2 linked regions of the Rhodopseudomonas boonkerdii genome follow. The protein of the gene in region 2 binds, or shares a complex with, the protein of the main gene of each other region. Links are inferred from orthologs where the notes say so. Each region holds a gene or a part of one and is shown on either strand. Other genes may lie near its edges.

The links. The genes of interacting proteins can lie anywhere in the genome.
Region 1: the proteins of secA (region 2) and secY are in contact, whole or in part, in a crystal structure (PDB 3DIN), measured with the Thermotoga maritima proteins. The link is inferred for Rhodopseudomonas boonkerdii from one-to-one orthologs. Residues at the interface, in WP_004082002.1 of Thermotoga maritima: Glu261, Ala262, Arg263, Lys300, Ala301, Arg302, Thr303, Ile304, Ile305, Leu323, Tyr324, Asp325, Pro326, Val329, Ser330, Tyr333, Ile336, Lys340, Phe345, Val349, Glu363, Phe364, Tyr374, Ser375, Gly376, Gly377, Glu393, Ile395, Thr482, Ser483; in WP_004081795.1 of Thermotoga maritima: Glu108, Gly109, Glu110, Glu111, Ala236, Glu237, Arg238, Arg239, Ile240, Thr241, Ile242, Gln243, Tyr244, Ala245, Arg246, Arg247, Val248, Thr249, Gly250, Arg251, Arg252, Val253, Tyr254, Gly256, Ala257, Ser258, Thr259, Tyr260, Leu261, Pro262.

The regions. Positions count from the first base shown.
Region 1 is NZ_CP036537.1:3,667,131-3,669,929, reverse strand. It holds secY (preprotein translocase subunit SecY), read left to right. Parts: upstream 1-633; coding sequence 634-1,965; downstream 1,966-2,799. Other genes in the region: E0H22_RS16820 (adenylate kinase), read left to right, coding at 1,962-2,799; rplO (50S ribosomal protein L15), read left to right, coding at 1-486. UniProt on the Escherichia coli protein: The central subunit of the protein translocation channel SecYEG. Consists of two halves formed by TMs 1-5 and 6-10.
Region 2 is NZ_CP036537.1:1,023,894-1,031,843, forward strand. What follows is about bases 1-3,361. They hold secA (preprotein translocase subunit SecA), read right to left. Parts: upstream 3,051-3,361; coding sequence 201-3,050; downstream 1-200. Other genes in these bases: E0H22_RS04760 (MgtC/SapB family protein), read right to left, coding at 1-33. Outside these bases: E0H22_RS04770 (peptidylprolyl isomerase), read left to right, coding at 3,396-4,328; E0H22_RS04775 (acetyl-CoA carboxylase carboxyltransferase subunit alpha), read right to left, coding at 4,690-5,652; E0H22_RS04780 (DedA family protein), read right to left, coding at 5,759-6,415; cobaltochelatase subunit CobS, read left to right, coding at 6,674-7,681; E0H22_RS04790 (GNAT family N-acetyltransferase), read left to right, coding at 7,692-7,950. UniProt on the Escherichia coli protein: Required for protein export, interacts with the SecYEG preprotein conducting channel.

The DNA.
Region 1 (2,799 bases), 2.6 Mb from region 2 along the record:
AAGCTCAGCGATATCGCCGATAACGCCGGCTCCCGTAAGAAGCGTATGCGCATCGGCCGCGGCATTGGCTCTGGCAAGGGCAAGACCGGCGGCCGCGGCGGCAAGGGCCAGACCGCACGTTCGGGCGTGCGCATCAAGGGCTTCGAAGGCGGTCAGATGCCTCTGCATCGCCGTCTGCCGAAGCGTGGCTTCAACAATATCTTCCGTCTCGACTTCGCCGAGATCAACCTGGATCGCCTCCAGGACGCGATCGACAGCAAGAAGCTCGATGCGTCGGCCACCATCACCGCGGCCTCGCTGGTCGAAGCCGGCGTGATCCGCCGCGCCAAGGACGGCATCCGCGTGCTCGGTCGTGGCGAGATCAAGGCCAAGCTGAATCTCGAAGTCGCCGGTGCGTCGAAGTCGGCCGTTGAGGCGATCGAGAAAGCTGGCGGCAAGGTGACCATCCTTGCGCCCGCCAAGGCCGAAGACGGCGAGGCGGCCTGAGACCTGCGCGCCGCCTGCGTCCGCGGGCGGCCTTGCACGGCACTCGGGTAGATTTTAGTAATGCCGAGCACCAAATAACGTCCGGCCTCGCCGGGTGTCTCGATTGCGCAGACACCCAGGTTCGAGAGGTGCGGGAGAAAGTCCGACATGGTCTCTGCAGCAGAGCAACTCGCCTCCAATCTCAATTTCGCCGCGCTCGGCAAAGCCGATGAACTGAAGAAGCGCATCTGGTTCACACTGGGTGCGCTGCTTGTTTATCGGCTCGGCACCTATATCCCGCTGCCCGGTATCGATCCGTCGGCATGGGAGCAGGTGTTCCGCCAGCAGGCCGGCGGCATCCTCGGCATGTTCAACATGTTCGCGGGCGGCGGCATCAATCGCATGGCGATTTTTGCGCTGAACATCATGCCGTATATTTCGGCATCGATCATCATCCAGCTTTTGACCACGGTGTCGCCGCAGCTCGAAGCGCTCAAGAAAGAGGGCGAAGCGGGCCGCAAGACGCTGAATCAGTACACCCGTTATCTGACCGTCATCCTGGCTGCCTTCCAGTCCTACGCCATCGCGGCAGGTCTGCAGAGCGCCGGCAATGTGGTCAGCGAACCCGGCCTGTTCTTCCTGATCTCGGCGTCAGTGACGCTTACCGGCGGCACCATGTTCCTGATGTGGCTCGGCGAGCAGATTACCTCGCGCGGCATCGGCAACGGCATCTCGCTGATCATTCTGGCCGGTATCGTGGCCGAGCTCCCGGCGGCGATCGCCAATATGCTCGAACTTGGCCGGCAGGGCGCGCTGTCCACCGGTCTGATCCTGGTCGTGATCGTGATGGCCGTCGTCGTGATCGCCTTCATCGTGTTCATGGAGCGCGCCCAACGTCGCCTCCTGATCCAGTATCCGAAGCGTCAGGTCGGCAACAAGATGTTCGAGGGCCAGTCCTCGCATCTGCCGCTGAAGCTGAACACGTCGGGCGTTATTCCGCCGATCTTCGCGTCGTCCCTGTTGCTGCTGCCGGCGACTATTGCCAGCTTCAATGCCGGCAAGGGCCCCGAGTGGTTCCAGATGCTGACGACCCAGCTCAGCCACGGCCGCCCGCTGTTTCTGGTGATGTATGTCTCGTTGATCGTGTTCTTCGCGTTCTTCTATACGGCGATCGTGTTCAATCCGACCGAGACCGCTGACAATCTGAAGAAGCATGGCGGCTTCATTCCGGGCATCCGTCCGGGCGAGCGGACTGCCGAGTATATCGACTATGTGCTGTCGCGCATTACCGTGGTCGGCGCCGCCTATCTCGCCGTCGTCTGCTTGATCCCCGAGATCATGATCTCCTATGCGGCCGTGCCGTTCTATTTCGGCGGCACCTCGCTGCTGATCGTGGTCAGCGTGACCATGGATACGGTTGCTCAGGTGCAGGGCTATTTGCTGGCGCACCAGTATGAAGGTTTGATCCGCAAGTCGAAGCTGAGGGGCCGGCGTAAATGAGACTTATTCTTCTCGGGCCGCCGGGGGCGGGCAAGGGAACACAGGCACAGCGTCTCGTGGCGCGTCACGGGATCGTGCAACTTTCCACGGGAGACATGCTCCGTGCCGCCGTGGCTGCCGAGACCGAGATCGGTCTCAAGGCCAAGGACATCATGGCCGCCGGCGGTCTGGTGCCTGACGAGGTGGTCATCGGGATCATTTCCGATCGCATCGAGCAGCCGGATGCCGCCAACGGCTTTATCCTCGACGGCTTCCCGCGCACCGTGCCGCAGGCTCAGGCGCTGGACGTGCTGTTGAAGTCCAAGGGCCTCAATCTCGACGCCGCCGTCGAACTGCGCGTCAATGAGGGCGCGCTGCTCGAACGCGTGGAAACCCGCGTCGCCGAGATGACGGCGCGCGGCGAGGCCGTACGTGCGGACGATACGCCGGAAGTGCTGTCCAAGCGTCTGGCTGCCTACCGTGCGTCCACCGAGCCGCTGATCGACTACTATTCCGAGAAGCGCAAGCTCGTGACCGTCAATGGCATGATGACCATTGATGAAGTGACGCTCGAGATCGACCGCGTGCTCGCGGCGATTCTCGATGACGCTGCAGCAAAGTCGCCCCGTAAGGCCGCCAAGAAGGCATCGGCCAAGAAAACCGCCACGCCGAAGACGGCTGGGAAGGCCAAGCCCGCCAAGAAGGCTCCGGCCGAAAAGGCAGCGAAGAAGGCTGCAAAGGCTCCGGCCAAGAAGGCCAAAGTCGCGAAAAAGGCTGCGGCCAAGAAGGCGGTGAAGGCGCCGAAAAAGGCCGCCAAGTCGGGTTCCAAGGTCGCCTCCAAGGCGAAAAGCACGA
Region 2 (7,950 bases):
GAGGCGGATCATCATTTCGGTGTGGGACAGCATCGGCAATTCCTCGCGGAGTGCGCGAGGATGGCAACGATGAGGAGCGGGGGCAAGTTCCGTCAGATTTAGCCGTAGGACGGATTAGCGAAGCGTAATCCGCCGGCGAGCATATAATTGAAACACCGCGGCGGATTACGGCTTCGCCTCATCCGCCCTGCGGCAATGCCTTACGCATACCGACCGTGGCAGTGCTTGAACTTCTTGCCTGACCCGCACGGGCAGTCCTCGTTGCGTCCGACCTTGCCCCAGGTCTGCGGATTGTTCGGATCGCGCTGCGCGGCCGGCACGACGGCCGCCCCTGACGGCGCCAACGCGACGTTTGCGAAGGCCATCTCGTCCTCGCCCGTGTTCGGATTGAGCTTGTGCGCTTCCATGACAGGCAATTCGGGCTGCTGTTCGGGCGGCACGATCTCGACGCGCATCAGCTGCGCCGTGACCGCCTCGCGCATGTTCGAGATCAGGGCCTCGAACAGGTTGAATGCTTCTGCCTTGTATTCCTGCAGCGGATCGCGCTGGCCATAGCCGCGCAGGCCGATCACTTGGCGCAGGTGGTCCAGCATCACCAGATGCTCGCGCCACAGATGGTCGAGGGTTTGCAGCAGGATCGTCTTCTCGACGTAACGCATCACGTCGGGACCCCACTGGGCGACCTTGGCCGCCATGTGCTCGTCGGCCTTCTGCTCGACGCGGCTGAGGATTTCCTCATCCGCGATGCCTTCTTCCTTGGCCCATTCGTCTACGGGCAGATCGAGGTCGAGCACGCGCTTCAGCTCTTCCTTCAGGCCGGCGACATCCCACTGCTCGGCATACTGGTTTTCCGGCACGTGCTTGGAGACGAGTTCGTCGATAAAGGCGTGACGCATGTCAGCCACGGTCTCAGCAACGCTTTCGTTCTTCATCAGGTCGATGCGCTGCTCGAAAATGACCTTGCGCTGGTCGTTCTGCACGTCGTCATATTTCAGCAGGTTCTTGCGGATGTCGAAGTTGCGCGCCTCGACCTTCTGCTGCGCCTTTTCCAGCGCCTTGTTGATCCACGGATGGATGATCGCCTCGCCTTCCTTCAGGCCGAGCCGGGTCAGCATGGTGTCGAGCCGATCCGATCCGAAGATGCGCATCAGGTCGTCTTCCAGCGACAGATAGAACTTCGAGCGGCCGGGGTCGCCCTGTCGGCCGGAGCGGCCGCGCAGCTGGTTGTCGATGCGGCGCGACTCATGGCGTTCGGAGCCTATGATGTAGAGCCCGCCCGGCTTCTCGACGGTCTTGGCGGGCTTGTTGCCCTTCGCCGGCTCAATCTCGACGGTTTCCTTGGCGTTCAGCACGGCCTCGCGGAACTTGTCGATCTCGGCCTTGATCTCGGCGATCTTGGCCGCCTTCGCAGCTTCGTCCTCGATGCCCGCGGTCTCGACCTGCGTGCGCATTTCCAGCGAGCCGCCGAGTTTGATGTCGGTGCCACGGCCGGCCATGTTGGTGGCGATGGTGATGGCGCCAGGCACGCCGGCTTCGGCGACGATGTAAGCTTCCTGCTCATGGAAGCGCGCATTCAGCACCGCGAACAACTTTGCCGGCTTGCCCGAGCGCGCAGCAGCATAGAGCTTCTCCATCCCCTTGGGATCGGCGAAGTCGATCATCTTGTAGCCGTTCTTGAGCAGGTATTCGGCCAGCACTTCCGATTTCTCGATCGATGCCGTACCCACCAGCACCGGCTGCATCCGCGCATTGGCGCGCTGAATCTCGGCCAGGATCGCGGCGTTCTTTTCGTTCTGGGTGCGATAGACCTCGTCGTCTTCATCCAGACGGTTGATGCCGATATTGGTCGGCACCTCGACGACTTCGAGCTTGTAGATGTCGAACAGTTCGTCCGCTTCGGTCAGCGCCGTACCGGTCATGCCGGCGAGTTTGCCGTACATGCGGAAGTAGTTCTGGAAAGTGATCGAGGCCAGCGTCTGGTTTTCCGGCTGGACCGTCACATGTTCCTTGGCTTCCAGCGCCTGGTGCAGGCCTTCCGAGTAACGGCGGCCCTGCATCATGCGGCCGGTAAATTCATCGATGATGATCACCTCGTCATTGCGGACGATGTAGTCCTTGTCACGGGTGAATAGCGAATGGGCGCGCAGCGCCTGATTGACGTGGTGCACGACGGAGACGTTCTCGACGTCGTACAGGTTCTCGCCCTTGAGCTGGCCGGCATCGCGCAGCAGTGTCTCGATCTTCTCCATACCGGCTTCGGTCAGCGTCACCGTGCGCTGCTTCTCGTCGACTTCGAAATCGGTCTTCTTCTCGAGCGAGGGCAGGAAGGTGTCGATGGTGTTGTAGAATTCCGAACGGTCGTCGAGCGGGCCGGAGATGATCAGCGGCGTGCGCGCTTCGTCGATCAGGATCGAGTCGACTTCGTCGACGATCGCAAAATTGTGCCCGCGCTGGACCATGTCCTCGAGCCGGTACTTCATGTTGTCGCGCAGATAGTCGAAGCCGTATTCGTTGTTGGTGCCGTAGGTGATGTCGCAGGCATAGGCCGCCTGGCGCTCGGCATCGTCGAGGCCGTGCACGATCACGCCGGTGGTGAGGCCCAGGAAACCGTAGATCTGGCCCATCCAGCTCGAGTCGCGCTTGGCGAGGTAGTCGTTGACGGTGACGACATGCACGCCCTTGCCGGCCAGCGCGTTAAGATAGACGGCGAGGGTGGCGACGAGGGTCTTGCCTTCGCCGGTCTTCATTTCGGCGATGTCGCCTTCATGCAGCACCATGCCGCCGATCAGCTGCACGTCGAAATGGCGCTGGCCGAGGGTGCGCTTGGCCGCTTCGCGCACCGTGGCAAAGGCAGGCACGAGGATATCGTCGAGCGTCTTGCCGGCGGCGAGCTGCGCCTTGAATTCGTCGGTGCGGGCCTTTAGCGCTTCGTCGGAGAGCGCGGCGATTTCGCTTTCCATCGCATTGATGGCGGCGACGCGCGATTGATACGTCTTGATGCGGCGGTCGTTGGCGGAGCCGAAGAGCTTGCGGGCGAGCGCGCCGATCATCACGAAATCCTGTCTTCTCGATGCGGCCCTGGAGGGCCGTGGAATTGGTTCAGCGGATCGCCCCGCGATGGTCTGCGGCGCATCGCCTGCCGGCCACGATATCGAAGGCCGTCGGGTGATAGTGGAGGTCGGGCGATCAAGGGTTCAATGGCCTCGGCGCAGCCGAAATCGCACCTTCGCCACCGGCCCGGTCGGGGAGAGATATGGGGCGTCCGGGGGGATGTCAACGGCGGCAAGGTGTCAAGGATTTCATGATTTTGACAGAGTTTTCGCGTTGCCAAAATGGGTAGTTTGGGAGACTGTCCGCCGTCCCAAACAGGCACCCTACAGATTGAGGAATTCCCGATGTTCAACGTTTCGCCCGCCCAGAAGCCGGGCAAGCGCCCCGGCCTGATCCTGGCCTCTCTCACCGGCGCTGTTGCGGTGGCGTTCCTGTCCAGTTTCCCGGTTTACGCGCAAGACGCCAATCCGGTTCTGGCCAAGGTCAATGGCCAGGAAATCCGCCAGAGCGACGTCGCCATCGCGGAAGAAGAGCTCGGGCCGAGCCTCGCCCAGATGGACCCGGCGACCCGCAAGGACAACGTGCTGTCGTTCCTGATCGACATGAAGATCGTCGCCAAGGCGGCCGAGGACAAGAAGGTCGCCGACCGCGACGACTTCAAGGCCAAGCTGGCTTTCGCCCGCAACCGCCTGCTGATGGACAGCCTGCTCGGCACCGAAGGCAAGGAAGCGTTGACCGATGCCAATATGAAGAAGGTCTATGACGACGCTGCCAAGCAGATTTCCGGCGAGCAGGAGGTTCATGCCCGCCACATCCTGGTGGAGACCGAGGACGAGGCCAAGAAGATCGCCGAGGAACTGAAGAAGGGCGCCAACTTTGCCGAACTGGCGAAGAAGTCGTCGAAGGATCCGGGCGCGGCCGATGGTGGCGATCTCGGCTTCTTCACCAAGGACCAGATGGTGCCGGAATTCTCCAAGGTCGCCTTTGAGCTGGAGCCGGGCAAGATTTCGGACCCGGTGAAGTCGCAGTTCGGCTGGCACATCATCAAGGTCGAGGAAAAGCGCAACCGTCAGGCGCCGAGCTTCGATCAGGTGAAGCCGCAGATCGAGCAGTATGTCGTCCGCAAGGCGCAGGCGGATTATGTCACCAAATTGCGCGAGGGCGCGAAGGTGGAGCGTCTCGATCAGGCTGCTGCGAAGCCGGCGGAAGCCGCTCCGGCCGCAAAGGATGCACCGAAGCCGTCCGACAACAAGATGGCGCCTCCTGCAAAGAAGTAAGCACGACGCTAGCTGCTGAAACGCGAAAGCCCGCCGAAAGGCGGGCTTTTGTTATGTGTGTGAATGACTAAGGCCGCCTGCAGCCATCCTTCGAGACGCCGCTACGCGGCTCCTCAGGATGAGGGACGGAGAATCGAGATCCTGAGCTGAACGGGCATTATTCCGAACAAAAGCAGCCGAAAACCACCTCGACTGCTTTATGAGTCGACTCTTAGGATGAGGACTGAGGATGGCTCTGTAGAAGATCCTCATGGTGAGGAGCCCGCGAAGCGGGCGTCTCGAACCATGCAGGCCGAGCACTATCCTCTTTGCGCTTCGCCAAATCCTCTAGCCCTGCCCTTGCGGGGAGGGAGAAGAAAGATCAGCCAATCTTCCTGCCGATATCCAGAAACTTCTGCCGGCGCTGCTGACGCAAAGCTGTGCTGTCCATGCCGTTCAGTTCCTTGAGTGCCTGCGCGATCGCATCGCCGGTCGTCGCGATCATGGCTGCGGGATCGCGATGGGCACCGCCGGGCGGCTCCTTGAGCACCATGTCGATCACGCCGAAGCGAAGCAGGTCCTGCGCGGTGATCTTCATGTTGGTCGCGGCTTCCTGCGCCTTCGATGAATCGCGCCACAGGATCGAGGACGCCGCTTCCGGCGAGATCACGCTGTAGATCGCGTGTTCCAGCATCAGCACCTTGTTAGCGGTGGCGATGGCGATGGCGCCGCCTGAGCCGCCTTCACCGATGATGACGGCGATATTGGGCACGCCGAGCGCGAGGCAGGCATCGGTGGAGCGCGCGATGGCTTCCGCCTGCCCGCGCTCTTCCGCGCCGATGCCGGGATAAGCGCCGGCGGTGTCCACCAGCGACAACACCGGAATGCCGAAACGGTCGGCCATCTCCATCAGGCGAACGGCCTTGCGATAACCTTCGGGGCGGGCCATGCCGAAATTGTGCTTGAGGCGGGTTTCGGTGGTCGAGCCTTTTTCCTGACCGAGCACGCAGACGCTCTCGCCGCGGAAACGGCCGAAGCCTGCGATCAGCGCTTCGTCCTCGCCGAATTTGCGGTCGCCGGCGAGCGGGGTGAATTCAGTGACCAGCGAGTCGATGTAGTTGACACAATGTGGACGCTGCGGATGGCGCGCGACCTGGGTCTTCTGCCACGGCGTCAGGTTCGCATAGAGCTCGTGCAGCGCGGCGACTGCCTTGTCCTCGATACGGACGATCTCCTCGCCGATATCGCTGCCACCGGCGGCGAGCACGCGCAGTTCGTCGATCTTGGAATCAAGCTCGGCAACCGGCTTTTCGAAGTCGAGGTAGCTGCGCATGGGGTCGGACATTCGTTCAATATGGGGAGATCGGGCGGCAGGCAAAACTGCGGTGGCAGGCTTTTCGGGTGAAACAGTGGCCGGAGTCAAGCCGAGAAGGTTTCTTTTAGTTGATAAATCAAAGGGTTGATTTTTGGTTGCCGTGCGACGCATTGCGCCGGCACCACCACCAGATGGCGCCGCCGAGGACAATCGCAAGCACCAAGACGACCAAGACGCTGTAATGCCTGGCCTTGTGCTCGAGGCCGGCGAGCCCGCCAAAATGTTCGAGCGCGGAGACGGCGAAGGCGGCCGGCAGCACATGCGCGGGCGCCCAGATCAGTGCGGCGGGGATGTTTACCGGAGCGAATTTTGCTGGCGCCATGCCGAGCGCGCCGGCGGTGACCGGCACGAAAGCGCGGATCGGCGGCACGAAACGGGCAAGGAACACCGCCCAGACACCGAAACGATCGAAGAAGGTTTCGCTCTGCGCAACGACGCCGGGATAGTTCTTCAGCGGCCAAGCCTGCAACAATGCGCGCTGCCGCACATGTCCGGCCCAGTACGCACCGCCATCGCCGAGGACAGCTCCGAGGACCGCCGCTGCCAGCACGCCGGCAAGGCTGAGGTCACCCGCCGGGATCAGGGCCGAGAGGGCCAGGATCAGCGTCGTACCGGGGATGAAGGTGCCGAGCACCGGGATCGCCTCCAGCAGCGCGGCCAGGAATACGGTGAGATAGCCGAGCCAGGCATGGGCACCGACGAATTGTGTGATGGTGTCGATGATGTGGTGCACGAAAGTCCGATCTGGCCGGGTGGCCAAGGATTACCTCAATGAATGGCAGCTACTTTAGCATCGCCCAATTCGCAGGGCAGGGCTCCAAAAACCGTCATTACAACCTATCTATATGATTACATTTTGGAACTTTGCCGTTCGCTTTGACGTCCCCTTGGGCTTTGTCCGGCCGCGGCTCTCTGCTACGTTCCGCAAAGCACCCCATCCGTAGCCAAACTGAAAGACTGGTTTCGGCATTCCCGGGACCACGGAGGATCGATGACCGCCGCCATGACCAAAGCGCAAGACCAGCAGGAAGCGTTGACCGGCATTCCCGACATCAAAGTGTCGGTGCGCAAGGTATTCGGTATCGATTCCGACCTCGAAGTGCCTGCCTTCTCCTATGGCGATCCGCATGTGCCGGATGCCGATCCCGATTACCGCTTCGACCGCGCCACGACCCTCGCGATTCTCGCCGGCTTCGCCCGCAATCGCCGCGTGATGGTCACCGGTTTCCACGGTACCGGCAAGTCGACCCATATCGAGCAGGTCGCGGCTCGCCTGAACTGGCCCTGCGTGCGCGTCAATCTCGACAGCCACATCAGCCGTATCGACCTCGTCGGCAAGGATTCCATCGTCGTCCGCGACGGCAAGCAGGTCACGGAGTTCCGCGACGGCATTTTGCCTTGGGCGCTGCAGCACAATGTCGCGCTGGTGTTCGACGAATACGACGCCGGCCGTCCGGACGTGATGTTCGTGATCCAGCGCGTGCTGGAAGTCGCCGGCCGCCTGACGCTGCTGGACCAGAACAAGGTCATTAAGCCGCACCCGGCCTTCCGCCTGTTCGCGACCGCGAACACGGTCGGTCTCGGCGATACGTCAGGTCTCTATCACGGCACCCAGCAGATCAATCAGGGCCAGATGGACCGCTGGTCGATCGTCACCACGTTGAACTATCTCGCTCACGACGAGGAAGTGAAGATCGTGCTGGCGAAGGCCAAGCACTATCAAACCGCCGAGGGCAAGGACATCGTCAACAAGATGGTGCGCCTCGCCGACCTCACGCGCAACGCCTTCGCCAATGGCGATCTCTCCACGGTGATGAGCCCGCGTACGGTGATCACCTGGGCCGAGAACTCCGACATCTTCGGCGATATCGGCTTTGCCTTCCGTGTGACCTTCCTCAACAAGTGCGACGAACTCGAGCGTCCTTTGGTCGCCGAATTCTATCAGCGCTGCTTCAATGCCGAGCTGCCGGAAAGCTCGGTGAACGTGGCGCTGACCTGAGGCCGATTAGATGGAAGTCCAGATCGAGACAACATACGGCGCGACGAAGAAGTTCGTCGCCGCCGGTCTCGGGGACTTCAATCGATCACATCAGACCGTCAGTCCGCTGAAATCATTCGCGGTGACCGTGAAAGAGAAAGACGTCGCCCGCGGCGGCTTGGTTACTGAAGGGGTCGGGACATGGATGATCGTCACGCTGTTGTGGGTCGAGGATGGATACCGGGCACGCGGGTTCGGTTCGTCCCTGCTACAGGCTGCGGAAACCGAAG